Xanthobacter dioxanivorans: one gene and its partner. The protein of the gene in region 1 interacts with the protein of each later gene in a pairwise test. Links are inferred from orthologs where the notes say so. Each region holds a gene or a part of one and is shown on either strand. Other genes may lie near its edges.

The links.
Region 2: the proteins of EZH22_RS20810 (region 1) and mobA interact in binary tests that used the Escherichia coli proteins (3 or more experiments, as listed by UniProt). The link is inferred for Xanthobacter dioxanivorans from one-to-one orthologs.

What each region holds. Positions count from the first base shown.
Region 1 is NZ_CP063362.1:4,455,437-4,472,497, forward strand. Bases 5,817-8,725 are described here. They hold EZH22_RS20810 (molybdopterin molybdotransferase MoeA), read left to right. Parts: upstream 5,817-6,618; coding sequence 6,619-7,833; downstream 7,834-8,725. Other genes in these bases: EZH22_RS20800 (DUF2147 domain-containing protein), read left to right, coding at 5,817-5,958; moaC (cyclic pyranopterin monophosphate synthase MoaC), read left to right, coding at 6,083-6,571; lexA (transcriptional repressor LexA), read left to right, coding at 7,973-8,683. In the rest of the region: EZH22_RS20770 (peptidylprolyl isomerase), read left to right, coding at 1-936; trpE (anthranilate synthase component I), read left to right, coding at 948-2,459; EZH22_RS20780 (hypothetical protein), read left to right, coding at 2,470-2,958; EZH22_RS20785 (anthranilate synthase component II), read left to right, coding at 3,022-3,624; trpD (anthranilate phosphoribosyltransferase), read left to right, coding at 3,644-4,678; indole-3-glycerol phosphate synthase TrpC, read left to right, coding at 4,675-5,466; more of EZH22_RS20800, read left to right, coding at 5,539-5,816; EZH22_RS20820 (hypothetical protein), read right to left, coding at 8,957-9,145; EZH22_RS20825 (ComEC/Rec2 family competence protein), read right to left, coding at 9,142-11,229; gltX (glutamate--tRNA ligase), read left to right, coding at 11,415-12,845; EZH22_RS20835 (sulfurtransferase TusA family protein), read left to right, coding at 12,842-13,084; EZH22_RS20840 (M20 aminoacylase family protein), read right to left, coding at 13,117-14,283; EZH22_RS20850 (tetratricopeptide repeat-containing sulfotransferase family protein), read right to left, coding at 14,741-16,849. UniProt on the Escherichia coli protein: Catalyzes the insertion of molybdate into adenylated molybdopterin with the concomitant release of AMP.
Region 2 is NZ_CP063362.1:3,997,743-4,004,678, reverse strand. What follows is about bases 1-2,939. They hold mobA (molybdenum cofactor guanylyltransferase MobA), read left to right. Parts: upstream 1-1,120; coding sequence 1,121-1,759; downstream 1,760-2,939. Other genes in these bases: gltA (citrate synthase), read left to right, coding at 1,930-2,939; EZH22_RS18675 (glycosyltransferase), read left to right, coding at 1-887. Also shown: more of gltA, read left to right, coding at 2,940-3,240; UDP-2,3-diacylglucosamine diphosphatase LpxI domain-containing protein, read right to left, coding at 4,536-5,522; lpxA (acyl-ACP--UDP-N-acetylglucosamine O-acyltransferase), read right to left, coding at 5,526-6,332; 3-hydroxyacyl-ACP dehydratase FabZ, read right to left, coding at 6,332-6,817. UniProt on the Escherichia coli protein: Transfers a GMP moiety from GTP to Mo-molybdopterin (Mo-MPT) cofactor (Moco or molybdenum cofactor) to form Mo-molybdopterin guanine dinucleotide (Mo-MGD) cofactor.

The DNA of each region.
Region 1 (17,061 bases):
ATCCTCGACCCGAAGATCGCGGATGCCGCCTTCGCCCTCGCCGAGGGCGCCGTAAGTGAGCCCGTCGAGGGACGATTCGGCACCGCCCTCGTGGAGGTGACGAAGATTGTTCCCGGCATGCAGCAGCCCTTCGAGGCAGTGAAGCCGATGATCGTGGCCGACCTCCAGCTCGACAAGGCGCGCCGCGCCCTGCTCGACAAGCACGACGCGGTGGAGGACGAGCGTGCATCCGGCGCCACCCTCGCCGAGACGGCGCAGAAGCTCGGCCTCACGCTCCAGGTGTTCGACGCGGTGGACCGCTCCGGCCGCGATCCGGAGGGCAACATGGTGGCCGTGCCCGGCGGCGCCGACGTGATCGGCGGCGCCTTCGCCACTCAGCCGGGGGTGGAGACGGACACCGTCCAGCTGCCGCAAAACGGCGGCTTCGTCTGGTACGAAACCGCCGGCATCACGCCCGCCCGCGAGCGGACCTTCGAGGAGGCGAAGGCCGCCGTCACCGTCCGCTGGACCGAGGCGGAGACCGAGAAGGCGATCGAGGCCAAGGCCAAGGAACTGTTCGACAAGGCGCAGGCCGGAACGCCCCTCGCCGAGGTGGCGGGGGCCGCGGACCGGCCTATCCAGGTGGCCGAGCCGCTGCGGCGCGGCCGGGCGGAAGGACCCTTCTCCACGGAGAGCGTCGCGGCGGTGTTCGACGTGAAGGAAGGCGGCTTCGGCATCACCGCCGCAGCGAGCGAGCCTGACAAGGTGGTGTTCCAGGTGACCAAGGTCACCGTGCCCGAGAGCGCCCCCGAGGCCACCCAGGTGGCGGCCGAGCTGTCGCGCCAGCTGGAGAACGACCTGCTGATGCAATATCTGGACGCGATCCAGAAGGAGATCGGCGTGAAGGTGAACGACCGCGTCTACGCCCAGGCCGTGGGCGCGGGCACGGCGAACTAGGCGGGCGGCCCGTGAACGCTCCCGCCGACTTCGACCTCTTCACCGCGCGCTATCTCAGGGGCGAGGCGCAGGTGGTGGCGACCACCCTCGTCGCCGACCTGGAGACCCCCGTCTCGGCCTTCCTCAAGCTGGCCGGCGAGGAGCCCAACGCCTTCCTCCTGGAATCGGTGGAAGGCGGGCAGACGCGGGGGCGCTATTCCATGATCGGGCTCGCGCCCGATCTCATCTTCCGCGCCAGCGGCGACACGGCGGAGATCAACCGCAGCCCGGCGACCGACAAGACCGCCTTCGCCCCCTGCCCCGAGCCGCCGCTCGTGGCGCTGCGCGCGCTCCTGGCCGAATCCGCCATCGACCTGCCGGAGGGTGCCCCGCCCATGGCGGCCGGCGTGTTCGGCTATCTTGGCTACGACATGGTGCGGCAGATGGAGCAGCTCGCTCCCGCCAAGCCGGACCCCATCGGCGTGCCCGAGGCGCTGCTCATCCGCCCCACGCTGATGGTGGTGTTCGACGCGGTGAAGGACGAGCTCACCGCCGTCACCCCCGTGCGGCCCAAGGCCGGCGTCCCTCCCCGCGCCGCCTACGAGGCGGCGCTGGAACGGCTCGACAAGGTGGTGGCGGGCCTTGAACGGGCCATCGCCCATCCGGCGCCCGAGCCCTTCCACGGCGAGGTTTCCCCGATCTCCAACACCGGCGCGGCCGAGTTCTGCGCCATGGTGGAGACCGCGAAGGACTATATCCGCGCCGGCGACATCTTCCAGGTGGTGCTGTCCCAGCGCTTCGAGAGCCCCTTCACCCTCCCGCCGTTCGCCCTCTACCGGGCGCTCAGGCGGGTGAATCCGGCGCCGTTCCTCGTCTATCTCAACTTCGACGGCTTCTCGGTGGTGTGCTCCTCCCCCGAGATCCTGGTGCGGTTGCGCGGCGGCAAGGTCACCGTCCGGCCCATCGCCGGCACCCGCCGCCGCGGCGCCACCCATGCGGAGGACGACGCGCTGGCAACCGAGCTCCTGGCCGACCCCAAGGAGCGTGCCGAGCACCTGATGCTGCTGGACCTCGGCCGCAACGATGCCGGCCGCGTCTCGCAGATGGGCACGGTGAAGGTGACGGACAGCTTCTTCATCGAGCGCTACAGCCAGGTGATGCACATCGTCTCCAACGTGGAGGGACAGATCGACGCCCGCTTCGACGCCATCGACGCGCTGGCGGCCGGCTTTCCCGCCGGCACCGTCTCCGGCGCGCCGAAGGTGCGGGCGATGCAGATCATCGACGAGCTGGAGAAGGACAAGCGCGGCATCTATGCCGGTGCCATCGGCTATTTCGGCGCCAACGGCGAGATGGACACCTGCATCGTCCTGCGCACCGCCATCGTGAAGGATGGTCGCATGTATGTGCAGGCTGGCGCCGGCATCGTCTACGACTCGGTGCCCGAGAGCGAGCAGCAGGAATGCGTGAACAAGGCCAAGGCCCTGTTCCGTGCCGGGGAAGAGGCGGTGCGCTTCGCCGCCCGCGCCGGCAAGGGGCAGTGAGGGGATGGGCATGCCCTTGCGCCTCGTATCCGCACTGCGGGACCTGGTGCGGGACGGCACGCTCGCTGCCGGCGTTCTGGCCTTTGCGCTGCCATGGCCGATGTTCCACTGGATGGTCGGGCAGCTTCACCGGCCGCCGAAAGCGACGGCGGGGTTGATGCTGAGTGCCTGCATGACCATTCTGGTCGTGCCCCTGTGGCGCCGGGTCGCGCTGCGGCGCGGAAATTTTTATGCCGGCGGCGGATGCCTCGCGGCAGTGACCGCGTGGGGCGGGACTGTCGTTCTCATCTGGGTGTCGGTCATTGTCGTCGCGCTCGCATCGTCGAACGGCGTGCTGGCCAGCTTCACCACCGGTGAGCGTCTTTCCCATGGACTGGGCACGGGCATGTTCATTTCAGCCTTTGTCGCCGTCGCCACGTTCCCGACCATGCTTGCGCTGGCCGGTCTCGCCCTCATCATCGGGTGGCGCGGTAGCGGGGAATTTGAAACAAGGGCGTAGGCAGGCTAGGCCTACTCCTCACCGCCCGTTTTTCCGGCATTCACCTCGCCCGTTGGACACGCCATGACCACCGTCACGCTGATCGATAATTACGACAGCTTCACCTACAACCTCGTGCACTATCTGGGCGAGCTCGGCGCCACCGTCACCGTCCACCGCAACGACAAGGTGACGATCGAGCAGGTGCTGGCCGAGAAGCCCGACGCCATCGTGCTGTCCCCCGGTCCCTGCACCCCCAACGAGGCTGGCATCTGCTGCGAGCTGATCGCCAAGGCGGGGGACAAGGTGCCCATCTTCGGCGTCTGCCTCGGCCACCAGGCCATCGGCCAGGTGTTCGGCGGCGACGTGGTGCGCGCCCCCACCCCCATGCACGGCAAGATGAGCGAGATCCTGCACGAGGGTAAAAGCGTGTTCCGGGGCATCAACCACCCCTTCCAGGCGACGCGCTACCACTCCCTCATCGTTGAGCGGGATACGCTGCCGGAGACGCTGGAGGTGACGGCGCACACGGCGGACGGGCTCATCATGGGCCTCGCCCACAAGAGCCTGCCCATCCATGGCGTGCAGTTCCACCCGGAGAGCATCGCCTCGGAGAATGGCCACGCGCTGCTGCGCAACTTCCTGGAGATCGCCGCCGCCTTCAACGCCGGGAAGGCCAAGGGCTGAGCGCGGGAGAGGACACCACATGGACCAGTTCAAACCCCTGCTCGGCAAGGTGGCCACCGGCGCGAGCCTTTCCCGCGACGAGGCTGCCTACGTGTTCGACGCGATGATGTCGGGCGAGGCGACGCCGTCGCAGATGGGCGCGCTGCTCATGGGCCTGCGCGTGCGCGGCGAGACGGTGGAGGAGATCGCCGGCGCCGTCTCCGTCATGCGCGCCAAGATGCTGCCCGTGGAGGCACCCGACGGGGCGGTGGACGTGGTGGGCACGGGCGGCGACGCCTCCGGCTCCTACAACATCTCCACCTGCGCCGCCTTCATCGTGGCGGGAGCCGGGGTGCCGGTGGCCAAGCACGGCAACCGGGCGCTGTCGTCCAAATCGGGGGCGGCGGACGTGCTGGCGGCGCTGGGCGTGCGCATCGACCTCGATCCGGCGGGAATCTCGCGCTGCATCGGGGAGGCCGGCATCGGCTTCATGTTCGCCCCGTCCCACCACCCGGCCATGAAGCATGTGGGCCCGACCCGGGTGGAAATGGGCACGCGCACCATCTTCAACCTTCTGGGACCGCTCTCGAATCCCGCCGGCGTCAGGCGGCAGATGGTGGGCGTGTTCGCCAAGTCCTGGATCGTGCCGCTGGCCGAGGTGCTCAAGGCGCTGGGGTCGCAGAAGGCGTTCGTGGTGCACGGCTCGGACGGGCTGGACGAAATCACCATCTCCGGCGGAACGGACATCGCCGCGCTGGATGGCGGCCACATCCACACCTTCACGGTGATGCCGGAGGACGTCGGGCTGAAGCGCCATCCCGCGGAGGCGCTGAAGGGCGGCGATGCCGTGCATAACGCCGCGGCGCTGCGCGCGGTGCTGGACGGCGCGGAAGGGGCCTATCGGGACGTGTCGCTTTTCAACGCCGCGGCCGCCCTCGTGGTGGCGGGCCGGGCCAAGGACCTGACGGAGGGCGTGGCCCTGGCCCGCACCAGCCTCGACACCGGTTCCGCCCGCGCCCGGCTCGAACATCTCGTGGCCGTATCCGAAAAAATGGCGCCGGAGGCTGCGCAATGACCGACATTCTGAAAAAGATCGAAGCCTACAAGCGCGAGGAGATCGCGGCGGCCAAGCGCGCGCATCCGCTGGCGGAGATCGAAGCCGCCGCCCGCGCCGCCCCGCGCGTGCGGCCGTTCGCCGGCGCCATCGCGCAGAGTCTCGCGGAGGGACGCACCGCGCTCATCGCCGAGATCAAGAAGGCCAGCCCCTCCAAGGGCCTGATCCGGGCCGACTTCGATCCCCCGGCGCTGGCCCGCGCCTACCAGCGCGGCGGCGCCACCTGCCTGTCCGTGCTCACCGACACGCCCTCCTTCCAGGGCGCGCCGGAATTCCTCGGCTCGGCGCGGGCCGCGGTGAGCCTGCCGGTGCTGCGCAAGGACTTCATGTACGACACCTACCAGGTGGCGGAAGCCCGCGCCTGGGGAGCGGACTGCATCCTCATCATCATGGCCGGGGTCGACGATGCCCTCGCCCTCGAGCTCGCCGCCGCAGCCACCGCCTACGGCATGGATGCCATCGTCGAGGTGCATGATGACGCGGAACTCGACCGGGCGCTGGCCCTGCCGTGCCGGCTCATCGGCATCAACAACCGCAACCTGCGCACCTTCGAGACCACGCTGGAGACCTCCGAGCGCCTCGCCCCGCGGGTGCCGGCGGATCGCATCGCCATCGGCGAGAGCGGCATCTTCACGCCGCAGGACGTGGCGCGGCTGGCGCAGGTGGGCATCGGCACCATCCTGGTGGGCGAGAGTCTCATGCGGCAGGAAAATGTCGCATCAGCCACCTGCCAGCTCCTTAAGGGCTAAGGTTGCCCTAAACGTAAAGTTCCGCCTTAATGCGCGCGACGGCCAAAGAAGCCGCACGCATGGAGGAACCTTATGAACACGCGTCTCTTCGCCGCCTTCGCCCTTTGCATGCTTATGACGGCACCGGCGCTCGCCGCCGATCCCACCGGGCTGTGGCAGACCCCGAGCCGCAGCGGGCAGGTGGAAATCTCCCGATGCGGCGCCAATCTCTGCGGCCGCCTCGTCTCCTCCGAAGGGCTCAAGGCCGATCCCGCCCTCAAGGACGTGAACAATTCCAACGCGTCCCTGCGCAGCCGGCCGCTGAAGGGCGTCACCATCCTGTCGGGCTTTTCGGGCGGGCCGAAGGAATGGACGGGCGGCAGCATCTACAATGCCGAGGACGGCAAGACCTATTCCGGCTCCATCACGCTCGACGGCGACGACACGCTGAAGCTGCGCGGCTGCATCGTCGCCCCGCTCTGCAAGACCCAGAGCTGGACGCGCCTGCGCTGAGGCCGGGTCCACCCCGCCATCATCCCCCGGCACGTCCGGGGGAGCCTGCCGAGGTGGACAGGGCCGGCTGCGACCGCCATCTTCGCCGGAAGCGAAGATCGATTCCGGGACGCACAGCACGCCCATGGCCAGCCTGACCCATCTCGACGACCAGGGCGCCGCCCGCATGGTGGACGTGTCCGACAAGGTCGCGACCACCCGCGAGGCCCTCGCCGAGGGGCGCGTGGTGATGGCGCCGGCGACCCTCGAGCTCATTCTTTCCGGCAACGCCAAGAAGGGCGATGTGCTCGGCGCCGCGCGTCTCGCCGGCATCATGGCGGCCAAGCGCACCCACGAGCTCATTCCGTTGTGCCACCCGCTCATGCTCACCAAGGTCGAGGTGGAGGTGTCCCCCGATCCCGCCTTGCCGGGCCTCCAGGTGACGGCGCGGGTGAAGACCACCGGGCAGACGGGCGTGGAGATGGAGGCGCTCACGGCGGTTTCGGTCGCCTGCCTCACCATCTATGACATGGCCAAGGCGGCCGACCGTGGCATGCGGATGGAAGGCATAAGGCTTCTGGAGAAATCCGGCGGCCGCAGCGGTCATTTCCGCGCCGACCCGCCGACCGGCTGATACGACGGGCCCATGGTGAAACCAAGCGCGAGAGCAGGAGGCGCGTGATGGCGCTGATGAGCGTCGAGGAGGCCATCGGCCTCGTCACGGCCGAGGTGTCCGCCCTCGGCACCGAGGATGTGCCCGTGGCTGCGGCCGCCGGGCGCGTGCTGGCCCGCGACCTCCTGGCTCGCCGCACCCAGCCCCCCGCCGATATGTCGGCCATGGACGGGTATGCGGTGCGCGGAGCCGACATCGCCGAAACGCCGGCCCGCCTTGCCGTCATCGGCGAATCTGCGGCCGGTCGGCCATTCGCCGGGCCGGTGGGTCTGGGCGAGGCGGTGCGCATCTTTACCGGCGCGGTGGTGCCGGAGGGCGCCGATACGGTGGTGATCCAGGAGAACACCGCGCGTGACGGCGCCATCGTCACCACCACCGCGCCCACCGCCACTTTGCGCAACGTGCGCCTGAAGGGCTGCGACTTCACGGCCGGAACGCCCGGCCTTGTGGCCGGGCGGCGCCTCACCGGGCGCGACATCATGCTCGCCGCCGCCATGGACCACCCCACGCTCCCCGTCGCCCGTCGCCCGCGCGTGGCCCTGATGCAGACGGGGGACGAACTGGTGCTGCCGGGCCAAGGCACCGGCAAGGACAGCGAGATCGTCGTCTCCAACGCCTTCGGCCTCGCCGCCCTCGCCCGTCGTGCCGGCGCCGAGGTGACCGACCTCGGCCTCATCGGCGACGACCTTGCGGCTATTCGCGCCCGGGTGGCGCATGCGCTCTCCGGCGCGTTCGACCTGGTGGTGTCTTCCGGCGGCGCGTCGGTGGGCGATCACGATCTCATGGGGCCGGCGCTGCGGGCGGAGGGCGTCGACCTTTCGGTGCACAAGATCGCGCTCAGGCCGGGCAAGCCGCTGATGTTCGGTAGCCGCGGCGGCGTGCGCGTGCTTGGCCTGCCGGGCAATCCGGTGTCCTCGCACGTCTGCGCCATGGTGTTCCTTGTGCCCCTGGTGCGCGCGCTGCAGGGCGATGCCGCGCCCGGCCCTCTCGCCGCCCCGGCGCGCCTCGCCGTGGACGTTCCGGCCAACGACGCCCGCCGCGACTTCATGCGGGCGCGGCTGGAGCGCCATGCCGACGGATCGGCGCGCGTGACCCCTTTCGCCTCGCAGGACAGCGCCATGCTCAGCGTGCTTGCGGCGGCCGACTGCCTGCTGATCCGCCCGCCTTTCGCCCCCGCCGGCAAGGCCGGAGATCCCTGCGAGATCATTCCGTTCGACGATTGATCCCGCCTTAACCGTGCGTTCACTACTTGCGGAACACAAAAGGAACAGATAAGAACTGTTCATGATTTGTTTCGCGGCGCGCAGGGCTGGGGCGCCGGAGTGAACCGGAGCGCACGCGGCGCCGCTAGGGGGCAAGAGAATGCTGACGCGCAAGCAATATGACCTGCTTCGCTTCATCCACGAGCGGTTGAAGGAAACCGGCGTGCCCCCCTCCTTCGACGAGATGAAGGAGGCGCTGGACCTGAGGTCGAAGTCGGGCATTCACCGTCTCATCACGGCGTTGGAAGAGCGCGGCTTCATCCGGCGCCTGCCCAACCGCGCCCGGGCGCTGGAAGTGGTGCGCCTGCCGGACAGCGTGGCTCCGGGCCTCGCTGCGGCCCACAGCGGCGGGCGCGGCTTTTCCCCATCTGTCATTGAGGGCAGCCTCGGCAAGGTGCGCCCCGCCTCCGGCGACGACGAAACGGCGCCCACGGTATCGGTGCCGGTCATGGGCCGTATCGCCGCCGGCACGCCCATCTCCGCCATTCAGACCCGCAGCCACACCCTCAACATTCCCCCCGAGATGCTGGGCAGCGGCGAGCACTTCGCCCTGGAAGTGCGCGGCGACAGCATGATCGAGGCCGGCATCCTCGACGGCGACACGGTCCTCATCCGCAAGTGCGAGACCGCGGAAACTGGCGACATCATCGTGGCGCTGGTGGACGATGAGGAAGCCACCCTCAAGCGCCTGCGCAAGAAGGGGGCCTCCATCGCGCTGGAAGCCGCCAACCCGGCCTACGAGACCCGTATCTTCGGTCCCGACCGCGTGCGCATCCAGGGCCGCCTCATCGGCCTGATGCGGCGCTACTGACGCTCCGGCGCCTTTGCGTTCTTCTCCCCCGCGGAGAGGAATGGGGTGAGGGGCGGCGACGGTCGCCATGCTCAACGGGGCCGGTTCCTTCGGGAATGCAGCTCCTCACCCCGACCCTTCTCTTCAACAGTCAGCGTCCGGGCCTCGCCCTGCGCGGCGGCGCACATCCCTGCGTGGGCGCAGGCGCGTCATTCCGTCACGAAATGCCCTCCTTGGTCGTGGGGGCGAACGTGAGGTGCGGAAATGAGGAGGTCGCCGAAAGGCCGCGGACGCTCACGGGGATGCCGCGTCGGCTTCGGCATCCTCGGCAGTGCCGACGCTCACCTCGGCCGGCGCCGGCGGCAGGCGTGGCATCCAGGGGCGCTGGACATGGGGGCGGCGCGTCGGCTCCTCACGCCAGATGCCGTCCTTCAGGAAGTAGGCGAGCGTGCCGGTGCGGGCCAGCGTGGCTGGCGTGATCACCTTGGCGGGGCAATCGGCAGGGGGGCGTCGCGGGTGACGACGATGCGCGATTCAAGGCAGTCCGCCTCCAGGCTTTCCGCCCGGCGCGAGACGGCGATGGTGCCGCCGTCCGGCAGCGGCGCCGTGCAGCCGAAGGCGTCGCAGGAGAAGGCGGAGGCGAGGGTCTTGTCCGCCGCTGTCCGCCTGTCGCCCTCACGCGTCATCCATTGCTCCACGATGAGCTTCTGGCCGCGCGCGCCGATCACCGAAAGGCGACCGTCGGCGCCGCGCACGGCCACCGCCTGCGCATCCGGGGCGATGAGCATGTCCGGTCGTGGCGGCGGCCCCGCCAGTGCGAGGGCAAGGCCGAGGGGGACGATGGCCACCGCCGTCAGGACCCCACGCAGCAGGCAGAGGGCGAGCAAAGCGAGGCTGAGCAGGCAGAGCGTCGCCGGGCCCACCGCATCGAGGCGCACGTCCGCGCCCGGCAAGGCGGCGATGCGGTCGGACACCGCGACCATGATCTCGATGCCCCACCCCATCACCGGCCAGGCGAGATGGTCCCATCCGAAGGGCATCAACAGCACGCCGAGGAGGCCGAACGGCATCACCAGGAACGACACCGCCGGCATGGCCGCCAGATTGGCGAGGAGGCCATAGGGGGCCACCCGCTGGAAATGGAAGACCCCGTAGGGCGCCGTGGCGAGGCCCGCGACCAGGGAGGTGAGCGCGGTTCCGCCCACCAGCACCACGATCCATACCAGCACCTGTCCGGCCCAGCCGTCCGGCCGCGGCACGGCGCGCAGGGGCCGCAGGCGCTCATAGGCGGCCACCAGCGCCAAGGTGGCGGCGAACGACATCTGGGTGCCGGGATCGAGCACCGCCTCGGGGGTGAGGGCCAGCACCACCACCGCCGCCACCCCCACCGTGCGCAACGTGAGTGCGGGTCGCCCGGCCAGCACGCCGGACAGCACCAGCGCGGTCATCACGAAGGAACGCTGCGCCGGCACGTCGTTCCCCGAAAGCACGAGATAGGCGGCACTGCCCGCCAGGGCCACCACGGCGGCGAGGGACTTGATGGGAAAGCCCAGCGCCAGCGCCGGCACCATGGCGAGCGCGGCGCGCACGAGCGCAAACAGCGTGCCGGCCACCAGGGCCATGTGCAGGCCGGAGATGGACAGGATGTGGGTGAGGCCCGACACCCGCATGCTCTCCTCCACGGACGGCGGGATGGCGGAGCGATCACCCGCCACAAGCGCCACGGCGATCTCCGCCGGGGTCCCGGAAAGGGAAGCGCGGATGTGCCGGGCGAGGCCGTCGCGCGCCGCGTCCACGCCCATGGCGACGCGCACGGAAAGGGGGGGATCCGCCGCCGGCGCCGGTTTCGGCCGGCCGAGGCCGTAGCCGACCCCGCCGATGCCCCGGAACCACGGCGCCCGGCCGAAATCGTGCGCGCCCGGCATGGCCGCGCCGAGGGGCGGCAGGAGTTGCGCCAGCTGCGTCACATGGGTGCCCACCGCCGGAGCATAGCCTCGCCGCAAGGACAGGCGCACCAATTCGGGGACCGGATCGAGTCCGCGCACCGGCCCGGGGTCCAGCCGCAGCAGGATGCGGTCGCCGGTGGTGCGGTGCTCCACCCGCTCCACGAAACCGGAAAGTCGCACCGGCCCCTTGGGCGGGATTTCCACCGTGGCGTGGCCCATCAGGGCCGTGCGCAGGGCCCCCGTGGCGAAGCCTGCCGTTACCACGGCGGCGCCGACCAGCGCCGCGAACGCCACGGGCCGCGCGCGCGCCAGCACGGCGGACACCGCGAGCACCAGGGCGAGCCCGAGGGCCACGGCGAGCGAGGGTTCCTGGGCCGCGCCGAAATAGGCAAGGATGCCCAGTGCATAGGCGACGGGGAGCCAGAGGATCAGCCGGCCCGAGTTTGCCTCGGCGGCGAGGTCGCGGACGCCCCGCGCCTGCAGAGCATCGAGCAGAGGAAGCAAGCCCAGCGGCGTTGCACGGCGCGTGGCCGGGCCGGCGGCGGCCCCGCCGAGAATGGCGGAGCGGGCGCCGGCGCGCCTTGCTCCCCTTCCGCCAGTCCCGCCCTGCGTGCCGGTCATCCGCGCCCTTTCGGCCGCCCGTGTTTCTTGTGTCCCGCGCCTATGCTACACGGGCGCCTCTCGCGCGCCATGTGGCGGTGCCGACGGTGCCGCCGGACGCCGCTGCCCGCCCGCCCGTCCGCTGCCTGCGGATCGAGCCTCGCCGAGTCCCGCAAGTCCGAGTTCGCCCCATGTCCGAGTTGCCGATGTCGCAGATCGTCACCCGCTTCGCCCCGTCCCCCACCGGCTTCCTGCACATCGGCGGGGCGCGGACGGCCTTGTTCAACTGGCTTTTTGCCCGGCACACGGGCGGAAAGATGCTGTTGCGCATCGAGGATACCGACCGCCAGCGCTCGACGAAGGAGGCCATCGCCGCCATCATCGACGGGCTCAGCTGGATGGGCATCACCTGGGACGGCGACCCGATCTACCAGTTCGCGCGGGCGGACCGGCACCGCGCCGCGGTGGAGGAGATGCTGGCGAAGGGCAACGCCTATCCCTGCTACGCGACCCCGCAGGAGCTGGAGGAGATGCGCGAGCTCGCCCGCAAGGAGGGGCGCCCGCCCCGCTACGACGGCCGCTGGCGCGACCGCGACCCCTCCGAGGCGCCGAAGGACCGCCTGCCCGCCATCCGCCTGAGGGCACCGCAGGCGGGCGAGACCGTCATCGAGGACATGGTGCAGGGCACCGTCACCTTCCCCAATAAGGATCTCGACGATCTGGTGCTGCTGCGCTCGGACGGCACGCCCACCTACATGCTCGCCGTGGTGGTGGATGATCATGACATGGGTGTCACCCATGTCATCCGCGGCGACGATCACCTCACCAACGCCGCCCGGCAGACCCAGATCTACCGTGCCCTGGGCTGGGAGGTGCCGCACATGGCCCACATCCCCCTCATCCACGGGCCGGACGGCGCCAAGCTGTCCAAGCGGCACGGTGCGCTCGGCGTGGATGCCTATCGCGACATGGGCTACCTGCCGGCGGCGCTGCGCAATTACCTCGTCCGCCTCGGCTGGAGCCACGGCGATCAGGAACTCTTCTCCACCGAGGAGATGGTCCGCTATTTCGACCTCGACCGGGTCGGCCGCTCGGCCGCGCGCTTCGATTTTCAGAAGCTCGAGAATCTCAACGGCCAGTACATGCGCGCCGCGGGCGATGCGGAGCTGCTCGACGCCGTGGACGCCCTCGTGCCGCACCTGCCGGATGCCGCGCACCGGCTCGCCCGCATGACGCCCACGCACCGGGCCCAGCTCGCCGCGGCCATGCCGGGGCTGAAGGAGCGGGCCAAGACGGTGGTGGAACTGCTCGACAACGCGGAGTTCATCTTCGTCGAGCGCCCGATCCCCCTCGACGAGAAGGCGGCCACCCTCCTCACCGCCGAGGGGCGCGCCCATCTCGGGCGCCTCGTGCCGCTGCTGGAGGCTGCGGACTGGACGGCGCAGGCCACGGAGTCCGTGGTGCGCGGCTATGCCGAGACGCAGGGCGTGAAGCTCGGCGCGGTGGCGCAGCCCTTGCGTGCCGCCCTCACCGGCAAGGCCACCTCCCCGCCCATCTTCGACGTGCTGACGGTGCTGGGCCGCGAGGAGAGCCTCGGCCGCCTGAAGGACCAGGCAAAAAGGGAACTGGCAGAGTGAAGGCGGCCGCACCGGCCACCGTGGAGCTGGACCTGCGGGGGCTCAAGTGCCCCCTCCCCGCTTTGCGCACCCGAAAGGCGCTGGCCACCGTCGCGACCGGCACCCGGCTCATCGTCACCTGCACCGATCCTATGGCGGCGATCGACATTCCCCACGTGGCGCAGGAGACGGGAGCCGCCCTGGAAGAGCGCACAGTCGAGCAGGGCCGCCTCACCTTCGTGCTGCGCAAGGGCAAGTGACGCTCGACTGACAGCTCGACGGGGGAGGCGCCTCAGAGAGTCAGCGGCAGCGCCCGCTCCACGAGGCGCACCCAATAGGATGTGCCGTAGGGAATGGCGGTGTCGGCAAAGTCGTACTGCGGATGATGCAGCCCGGCCGAGGGACCGTTGCCCACGAAGATGTACGCGCCCGGCTTCTGCTCCAGCATGTAGGCGAAGTCCTCGGCGGCCATGAGCGGGGGGGCGGCGGCGTCCACGTCCGCGGCCCCTGCCACCTCGGCCGCCACCTCGGCGGCGAAGGCGGTCTGCGCCGCATGGTTGCGGGTGACGGGATAGCCTTCCTCGAACGTGACCTTCGCCGTCGCGCCATAGGCGGTGGCCACGCCTTCCGCCACCGCCGTAATGCGCTGGCGCAGCTGCAGGCGAACATTCTGGTCGAGCGTGCGCGCCGTGCCGGCCAGCTTGGCGGTGGGCGGCAGCACGTTGTCCGCCTCGCCCGCGTGGAACATGCAGATGGAGATGACAGCCGCCTCCAGCGGATCCACGTTGCGAGCCACCACCTGCTGAAGTGCGGTGACGATGGCGGAGCCCACCAGCACCACGTCCACCCCCTGATTGGGACGCGCCGCATGAGCGCCCCGTCCCTCGATCTCGATCTCGATATGGTCGGCCGAGGCCATGATGCCGCCGACGCGCATGGCGAAGCGGCCCACGTCCAGCCCCGGCAGGTTGTGCATCCCGTAGACCTCGTCCACCGGGAAGCGGGCAAAGAGCCCCTCGTCGATCATGGCGCGCGCGCCTGCCCCACCCTCCTCCGCCGGCTGGAAGATGAGCACGGCGGTGCCCGAGAAGGCGCGGGTTTCCGCCAGGTGCTGGGCGGCGCCGAGCAGCATCGCCGTGTGTCCGTCATGACCGCAGGCGTGCATCTTGCCGGGAGTTTCGGAAGCGTAAGGCGCGCCGCTGCGCTCCAGGATGGGCAGCGCATCCATGTCGGCCCGCAGGCCGATCATCCGTCCTGCGCCGCGCCCGTGCACGATGCCCACCACGCCGGTGCCGCCGAGACCCGTCACCACCTCGTCGCAGCCGAAGGCCCGCAGCTTCTCCGCGACCACGTGGCTGGTGCGCGGCAGATCGTACATGAGCTCGGGGTGGCGATGGAGATCCTGCCGCCAGGCCGCGATCTGTTCGGCGCGGGCGGCGATGTGGTTGTTGACGGGCATGGCAATTCCGAAAGCTTGCAAAGACCCATGGTGCGGAACGCGGGCGAGCGGGTCAATGGCTCTTCGCGGTGCACCACGCAGGCGAAGTGGCCCCGCCCTGCCCCGCCGGCCTTGACCCTGCCGCCTTGACCGCCTAACCACTGCCCTGAGTGAGCCCGTAGCTCAGCCGGTAGAGCACGTGACTTTTAATCATGGGGTCTCGGGTTCGAATCCCGACGGGCTCACCAGAAAATCAAAAATTTGAATCGGATCGCGACGCCTCTGTGGCGTGCTCGATAGCCACGCTGGAACCGCTGCGGTGGCCTTGGGCCCCGATCGGCCCAGGGCGTCGCCGTCAAATGGCCGGTGTAATGCGCGAAATCGCGAATCGAATGGGTGTCGCCGCCGTGGCGCGCGTGAACCGGGTGCTCTCGCGCCTCACGGCCCTGATGCCCCCCGTCACCGGGGCGCCGATGCATCACCTGGCCGAGGCGCTCCCCGGTCCCAGCGCGTCGACCAGCGGCTGAAGGGCCGGGCCGTAGCGGCGCCAGCGCCCCACGGAGGTGGCATAGAGCGGCTCGCGCACCTGCGTGATGCTGGCGGTGCGGATCGGACGGTCGGTCTCGTGAAAACGCAGGCAGGCCGGGTCCCATTCCTCGCCGCATCGCTGGATGAGGCGCCGCGCCGCGCTCTCGATGTCGCGGACCACCTCCTCGTACTGCACGTCGAGGATCGCGCCGGCAGGGAGCACGTGCTGCCAGTGCTCCATCAGCTGCGCATATTTCCCGTAGTAGCGCGCCAGCTCGCCGAAGTCGTAGCTGTAGTGGATGTCGTCCCGGAACAGCTTGGAGAAGCAGGAGATGCAGGTGTCCACCGGATCCCGTCGGCAATGGATGATGGTGGCATGCGGAAACAGGATGTGGATCAGGCCCACATAGAAGAAATTGTTGAGCATCTTGTCGATCACCACGCGCCTTCCCGGCGCGAGGCGCGGCATTGAGGCGCCGTAGGTGGCGATGATGTCGCGCATCTGATCCGGCTCCATCAGATGCATGAGCTCGGGGTAATGAACCATGCCGCCGAAGTCCTGGTCGATCCTGCCGACCGCACGGTGCAAATGGTCCATCTCGCCCCCGCCCTGGATCCGGGCGTGGCTGGCGAGGATCTGCTCCACCAGCGTGCTGCCCGAGCGCGGCATGCCGACGATGAAGATGGGCCGGGCCTGCGGGTCGCCGCGCCCGGATCGTTCCGCGAGAAAGGCACGGGTGAAGATGGTGCGCACGCGGTCGAAGATCGCGTGCGTGGCGGCCTCGTCATAGGTCAGGAGCGCCCGCTTGAGGCGGGCGCCGCTCATGAACTGGGCCAGCGCGTCCGCGTGCCGCCCGGCATCGTCATAGGCCTTGCCGAGGGCGAAGTGCAGGGGAATGCGCGCTTCCTCCCCAGCCTCCCCGGCGACGGCATCCTCGAGCGCGCCGATGCAGGGGTCGTCCCGCGTCACCTTCCGCGCCGAGACAAGGTTGATGAGGCTGTTCAGCGAGCCGGGATCGAGCCGCAGGGCCTGCTCGAACTGCGCCCTTGCCCCGCGCAGGTCGCCGCTCTCCATCAGCAGCAGTCCGAGGATGTTGAGGGCATCAAGATGGTCGGGGTCGATGTCGAGCGCACGCCGGGCGATGGCGATGGCGTCTTCGACGCGCTCCAGCTCGCGCAGGATCCGGGCGAGGATGGTCAGTGTCGGCACATGGTCCGGATTGGCGCGCAGCGCCCGCTGGCAGGCGGAGCGCGCGCCCTCCGCCTTACGCTCCTGCAGGAGGCCCTGCGCCAGGTAGAAGGCCGGCTCGGGGCGATCGGGCGCGGCGGAGATGGCGAGCGCGAGGACCGCGAACGCCTCCTCGCTGCGCTGCTGGTCGAACAGGGACAAGGCGAGGGACGTGTAGGGCTCCACATAATCCCGCTTGAGCGCGATCGCCTGCTGGAAGGCGAGGTCCGCCTCCCGGAAGTTCTGCTGCTCCCGCAGCATGTTGCCGAGGTTGTTGTGGGCCTCGGCATAATGGGGCCGGCATGCGATCGCCGTCTTGAAGGCGGCGATGGCCTCGCCCGGCTGCTTGCCTGCCCTCAGCGCATTGCCAAGGTTGTTGTGGGCTTCGGCGAAGGCGGGCTTGAGCGCGATGGCCTTGCGGTAGAGGGCGATGGCCTCGTCCAGGTCGCCGCTTTCGAACAAGGCGATGCCGAGATTGTTGGCGCCCGGCGCGTAGGCCGGATCGCACGCCACCGCCGCCCGTCCGGCGGAGATGGCGCCGGCGAGATCGCCGAGCTGCCGGCGCATCTCGCACAGGTTGCTGTGATAGGAGCTGCGGCCGGGGTCGAGGGCGACCGCCTGCTCCATGAAGGCCGCAGCCTCCGCCAGCCGCGCGGACTGGGCAAGGATCACGCTGACGAGATGCGCCGCCTCGGCCGACGCGCCTGTCTTCTCCAGCACCGCGCGGGCCAGCGCCTCCGCCGCCGGCCATTGCCCGGCGCGATAGAGGTCCCACGCCTGCACTAGGGCCTGGGCCGAGCCGAGCACGGGCCCCGGCCGCGCCGGACTCATTCCGCCTTCCTCCCCATGGACCATCCCCTCAGAAGCGCAGCCTCAGCTGGGCGGAGGCGGTGCTGTTCGAATAGCCGTCGCCCCAGCTTCCCCGATATTCGAAGTAGCCGTCCAGATTGCGGCTGAAGGCGAAGGACAGGCCGGCGGCGGCGAGCGCCTGGTCGCGCGGGCCGTTGCTGAGGATATCGAACGAAATGGTGCTGTCGGCGAGG
Region 2 (6,936 bases), 460 kb from region 1 along the record:
ACTGGTCGTCGGACACCATCTGCGAAGACACCGACCTCGGCCTCTCCATCGCCGAGAACGGCTGGAAGACGCACTATACCCGCAAGCGCTACGGCTACGGCCTGCTACCCGACACCTTCGAGGCCTTCAAGAAGCAGCGCCACCGCTGGGCCTATGGCGGCTTCCAGATCATCAAGAAGCATTGGCGCCGGTTCCTGCCGAACAACTCGCGGCTCACCACCGCGCAGAAGCGCCACTTCATCCTCGGCTGGGTGTCCTGGCTCGGCTCGGAATCAGTGGGCGCCTTCATGGCAATCGCGTCGCTGGCCTTCGTGCCCTTCGTGCTCCTCTTCGGCGTCTCGGTGCCGGCCCATGTGCTGACCCTGCCGATCCTCGTGACCTTCCTCGTGTACCTGATGCACTTCGTCAGCCTCTACCGGCTGCGGGTGGCGACCTCGCCGCTGCGCATGTTCGGGGCCGCGCTGGCGGCGAGCGCGGTGCAGTTCACGGTGGCCAAGGCGGTGCTCGACGGCTTCCGCTACAAGGACCTCGCCTTCGCCCGCACGGCCAAAGGCAACAACTGGCTGGCCGGGGCCGCCCGTTCCTTCCCGGCGCTGCCGGAGGCGATCCTCGGCGGGCTGCTGCTGGTCTCCGGCATGGTCCTGCTGGTGCTGAACAACTGGCCGGGCCTCGCCTTGACCAAGAACGACTGGAAGCACATCCGCGAGATCGACCTCTACGGCGTCGCCCTCATGGTGCAGAGCCTGCCGTTCGTCGCCGCCGCCGTCATCGGCCTGTTCGAGCCCTCGCGCCTCAACGACTTCGCCACCTGGCGGGCGATCGGTGCGCGGCTCTCGGCCGTGCCGCGCCGCCTCGGGATCACCCCGCCGCCGGCGGTGGCGGACTGACCTGCTGCGGCTCCAACCCCTGAAGACGCCCGGCCCCGTGCCGGGCGTTTTTCCTTCGCAGAGGCTCTCCACCGGCCCTCGACCGGCAGATGCTCCGACTGGGCGTGGCCAGGCGCTTTCACACCTCGACGCTTTCTCGTTTCGTTGAATCGCCCGGACGCCCTAGAATCCCCGCATGCCGCTCCGTCTTCGCGCCGGCCGGCACCCGCGTCGATCGAGAATACTCCGGGCCCATGACCCAAGCGCCTGAGGACCCCCGCCCCTACGCCCTCATCCTCGCCGGCGGCCTTGGCCGGCGGATGGAGGCCGAAGCCCTCGGCGCGCCCGCCAAGCCCCTCGTTCCCCTCGCCGGCCGGCCGCTCATCACCCATGTCATCGAGCGGATGCGGCCCCAGGTGCGCGAGCTGTGGATCAACGCCAACACGGCGGGCGACGCCTTCGCGGCGTTCGGCTGCCCGGTGCTTCCCGACAGCATCGCCGGCTTTCCGGGGCCCCTCGCGGGGGTGCTGGCCGGCCTCGACCACCTTGCCGATGTCGCCCCTGATGCCGACCTGCTGACCGTGCCGGCGGACACGCCCTTCCTTCCGCCGGACCTGGCGCAGCGGCTGGTCGGGCGCCGCCGGCAATGCGGAAGCGTGGTCTGCGCCGGCTCGGGCGGGCAGCGTCATCCGGTGATCGCAGTGTGGCCCGCCACCGCGCGCACCGCGCTGCGGCAAAGCCTGACGATGGGACGTCTGAAAGTCGGGCTTCTGCTGGAGCACCTTAACGCCGTAACAGAGAACTGGGACACCACGCCCGACGACCCATTCTTCAATGTGAACACGCCGGAAGAGCTTGCCATTGCTCAGATTCGCGCCTCTGCCCGGCAATGAAGCATGGTCACGCTTGCGGCAGGATTGGGGAGGGTTTAGGACTGCGAGATGGCAGCTTCGCATTCGCGAAGATGCCGGAGCGGAGACGGACTTGCCGCTCGGAGAACCGGACGGCCACCTCCGGCCTCCGCGGAGTTCCGGTTTCTGTCCGCCCAAAGGATGAGGGATCCATGGACGCCACCACCAACACCGGCGCAAAAGCGGCCAAGCTGAGCCTGGGGGAGAAAAGCTGGGAACTTCCGATCCACGAAGGCACCATCGGGCCGGACGTGGTGGATATATCCAAGCTCTATGGCCACACCGGGATGTTCACCTACGACCCCGGCTTCACCTCCACGGCCTCCTGCGAGAGCAAGATTACCTACATCGACGGCGACGAGGGCGTGCTGCTCTATCGCGGCTACCCCATCGAACAGGTCGCCGAGAACGGTGACTTCCTCGAGACTTGCTATCTCCTGCTCTACGGCGAGCTTCCCACCGCCGCCCAGAAGGCCGAATTCGACAGCTCAGTGACCCTCCACACGATGGTTCACGAGCAGATGACACGCTTTTTCCAGGGCTTTCGCCGCGACGCGCACCCCATGGCCATCATGGTGGCATCCGTCGGCGCGCTGTCCGCCTTTTATCACGATTCCACCGATATTTCCGATCCCACCCAGCGCCTGATCGCATCCATCCGCATGATCGCGAAGATGCCGACGCTGGCAGCCATGGCCTACAAGTATTCCATCGGCCAGCCGTTCGTTTATCCCAAGAACGAACTCGACTACACGGCGAACTTCCTGCACATGTGCTTTGCGGTGCCGTGCGAGGAATACAAGGTCAACCCCATTCTCGCGAAGGCCATGGATAAGATCTTTATCCTCCATGCCGATCACGAGCAGAACGCGTCCACCTCCACCGTGCGCCTTGCCGGCTCCTCCGGCGCCAATCCCTTCGCCTGCATCGCCGCCGGCATTGCCTGCCTGTGGGGCCCCGCCCACGGCGGCGCCAACGAGGCGGCGCTGAAGATGCTCGCCGAGATCGGCTCGGTCGATCGCATCCCGGAATACATCCGGCGCTCCAAGGACAAGAACGATCCGTTCCGCCTCATGGGCTTTGGACACCGGGTCTACAAGAACTACGACCCGCGCGCCAAGATCATGCAGCAGACCTGCCACGAGGTGCTGACCGAGCTCGGCATCAAGGACGACCCGCTGCTGGACGTGGCCGTGGAGCTGGAGCGCATCGCGCTCTCCGACGACTATTTCATCGAGAAGAAGCTCTACCCGAACATCGACTTCTACTCGGGCATCACGCTCAAGGCGATGGGCTTCCCCACCACCATGTTCACCGTGCTGTTCGCCCTCGCCCGCACCGTGGGCTGGATCGGCCAGTGGAAGGAAATGATCGAGGATCCGAGCCAGCGCATCGGACGTCCCCGTCAGCTCTATACCGGTGCCGCCCAGCGCGACTACATCGCCATGTCCAAGCGGAAGTGATCGCTTCGGACCGGAGCGTTCACATCGGAGAAAAAAGCGCGGCCTCCGGGCCGCGCTTTGCGTTTTGACGTGGCCTGATCGAGGCCGGCCCTCAGGCCGCCGGCAGAATGCCCGGGCGCCCGGTGCGGGCGAGGTGCAGCACCACCTCGGCGGCGCGCGCGCTGGGGCTCGGCCCCCGGATGCCGAAGATGGCGTCGAAGCGGGCGAACGCCGCCTCCTGCCGCGCCCGCTCCGGCGTGTCGGCGAGCAGCCCCGTGAGCGCGCCGACCAGCGCCGGGACGGTGCAGTATTCCTGCAGGAATTCCGGCACCACATTCTCCCCCGCCACCAGATTCGCCAGGATCACCGTCGTGCCCTGCAGCACGCGGCGGCCGATCTGCGCCTCCAGCCAGCCGATGCGGTAGGCGGCCACGTGCGGGATGCCCGCCAGCGCCAGCTCCAGCGTGACGGTGCCCGAGGCCGCCAGCGCCGCCCGCGCGCCGCGGAAGGCCGCGAGCTTCTCGGCTTCCGAGGTGACGATGCGGGGCTTCAGCGGCCAGTCGGCGACCGTCTCCCGCACCAGCGCCTCGAGGCGCGGCAGGGTCGGCAGGACGAGTTCCATGGGCTGCGAGCGCCCCACCTCGGCGAGCGCGGCGCCGAAATCCCGGCCCAGCCGCACGATCTCGCGCCGGCGGCTGCCCGGCAGCACCAGCACGAGCGGCGGCTCCGCCCGCCGGCGCGCTGCTTCCGCCTGCGACGGGCGCAACGCGTCCAGCCGCTCCAAGAGGGGATGACCCACATAGAAGGTGGGCGGCCCCCCAGCCGGCGGTGCACCTCGGGCTCGAACGGCAGCAAGGCGAGGAGCGCATCCACATAGGGCCGCATGGCGGGCGCCCGCCCCGGCCGCCAGATCCAGACGGTGGGCGAGACGTACTTCACGATCGGAATGTCCGGGTTCGCCGCCCGCACCCGCGCCGCGACGCGGTGGGTGAAATCCGGCGCATCCACCAGGACCAGCACATCGGGAGGATCCGCGAGGACCGCCGCCACCGTCTGCTTCAGCCGGCGCAGGAGAATGGGCAGCCGGCCGAGCACGGCGGCGATGCCGATGGCGGTCAGGTCGTCCATGGGAAAGAGGCTTTCGAGCCCCGCCGCCGTCATGCGCCGGCCCCCGACGCCACGGAACGCCATATCGGGCACCTGCGCCGCCAGCGTTTCCATCAGGGCGCCGCCGAGTTGGTCGCCGGACTCCTCCCCCGCCACCATGAACACGCGCAGCGGCTTGCCCGGCGCCCCGCGCACCTGCGCCCCCGAACTCATGCCGCGTCGCCCCGGCCCATGCCGAACACGAACAGGCCAGCCGAGTCGGCGGCAGAACCCAGCGCCTGGGCATCCGGCACGATGGCGCCGCCGGCCTCGAAGGCGATGCCCGCGAGCCCTGCTTCCGCCGCCCGCTCCACCGTGGCCGGACCGAGGGAGGGCAGGTCGACGCGCCGGTCCTGGCCCGGCTTCGGCGCCTTCACCAGCACGCCGCGCCGCGCGGGGATGCGCAGGCGGCCGGTGCGGCGCATCTCGCCGTAGCGCGCGAGCATCTGGTCGGTGCCTTCCGCCGCTTCCACCGCCACGACGAAGCCGTCGACCACGATCACCCCCTGCCCCACGTCGAACGGCCCGAGGGTGCGGATCAGGTCGAGCCCGCGCGCCATGTCCGCCCGGTCCTGCGCCGTGGGCGCGAGGGCGCCCAGCACGCCCTCCGGCAGGAGCAGGCGCGGCACCGCCTCATGCGCGCCGATGAGGTGGAAGCCCTGCTCGGCCACCAGGCCCAGCACGCCGGACAGGAGATGATTGTCGCCCCCCCGGAACAGCCGGATGATGCGCGGCAGCACGCGGAGCATGGTCCAGTCGAGGCCGAGGTCTGACACCCGTGGGCGCGTGAGCGCGCCCACCATGACCAGGTCCTTCACCCCACGCGCCTTCGCCAGCGCGGTGACCGAGCCCAGCGAGCCGAGGCGGAACCAGTGGTGGGGATAGCGCTCCAGCGCCGGGTCGGCGAAGCCGCGAATGAGGAAGAGCAGCACCTCCCGCCCTTCGGCCACGACCGCGTCGGCAACGGCAGCGGGAAATGCGCCACCCCCGGCGACGATGCCGAGGGGACCCGTCCCGGACGGGCGCTTGCCGATCGGTCCTTCACCGGGCGCGGACGGCCCCTTCGGCTCACCTCCGGCCGGTCCCGGGCATGATGGCTCATCGGACGGGCCGGGCGCCGGATCCGTCTCCCGCCCGTTCTGCCCCGGCAGGCTCACGCCTCACTCCTCCTTGATGACGCCCCGCGAGGGCTGGCAGAGGGGGCGCTTGCGATCGGCGTCGATGAAGCCCAGCACGGTGGCGGCGAAGGGCGACTGCGCCTCCTTCTCCCGAACCCGCGCGAGGCGCTCGTCGAACGTTCCCTCGCCGAAGAACAGGTCGCGATAGACCGCCCGGGCCTCGTGCATCTCGGCCTTGCTGTAGCCGCGGCGCTTCATGCCCACCACGTTGAGGCCCACGAGCTTGCCGGCCTGGCCGAGCACGTTGCCGAACGGGATCACGTCCTCGCGCACGCCGGTGAGGCCGGAAATCATGCACTGGGCGCCGATGCGCGTGAACTGGTGGACGGCGCACTGGCCGCCGAGGAAGGTGAAGTCCCCCACGCTCACATGGCCGCCGAGCACCGCGTTATTGGCGAAAATCACCTGGTTGCCGACCGCACAGTCGTGGCCCACATGGGAGCCGGTCATCATCATGACCTGGTCGCCGATGCGGGTCACGCCAACCCCGCCGGCGGTACCGGTGCTCGCGGTGACGTGCTCGCGCAGCACGCATTCCGCGCCGATGTGCAACTCTGTGCGCTCGCCCTTGTAATGCACCGACTGCGGTGCCGTGCCGAGCGAGGCGAAGGGATAGACCACGGTGCGCGCGCCGATGGTGGTGACGCCCTGGACATTCACGTGTGAGAGGAGCTTCACGCCCGCCTTCAGCACCACGTCCGGACCGAGAATGCAGTAGGGGCCGATCTCCACGTCATCCGCGAGGCCCGCCGGGTTTTCCACCCGGGCGGTGGGATCGATCTTCGGCACTAGCTGTTCTCCACGATCATGGCGCCCACCTTGGCTTCGGCCACCAGCTCGCCACGCACTTTCGCTTCGCCCCGATACCACCACATGTTGCGGCGGCGGGAAATGCGGGTCATGTGGTATTCGAGCACGTCTCCGGGCACCACCGGACGGCGGAACTTGGCCTCGTCGATGGTCATGAAATAGACGAGGGAGGGCTTCTCGTTGTCCTTGCCCAGGACGCAGACGACGCCGGCGGTCTGCGCCATGCCCTCGATGATGAGCACGCCGGGCATCACCGGATTACCGGGAAAGTGGCCCTGGAAATGCGGCTCGTTGGCCGTGACGTTCTTGATGCCGATGCAGGAGAGGTCGGCGTCGATCTGCTCCACCCGGTCCACCATGAGGAAGGGATAGCGGTGGGGAAGGCACGCCAGCACCCGCTGGATGTCCGCGCTCTGGAGCACCTTGGTTGCGGCGTCCGCCCCCATAGACGTCGTCTCGGTCATTCGTCCGCTCCCTCCCCCTCCATGTCCTTCTCCCCCCGGCGCGCGCTCGCGGCGGCAAGGCGCTTGAGGGTCGTCACCTCGCGGAACCATTCGCGCACGGGCTTGGCCGGCGAGCCGCC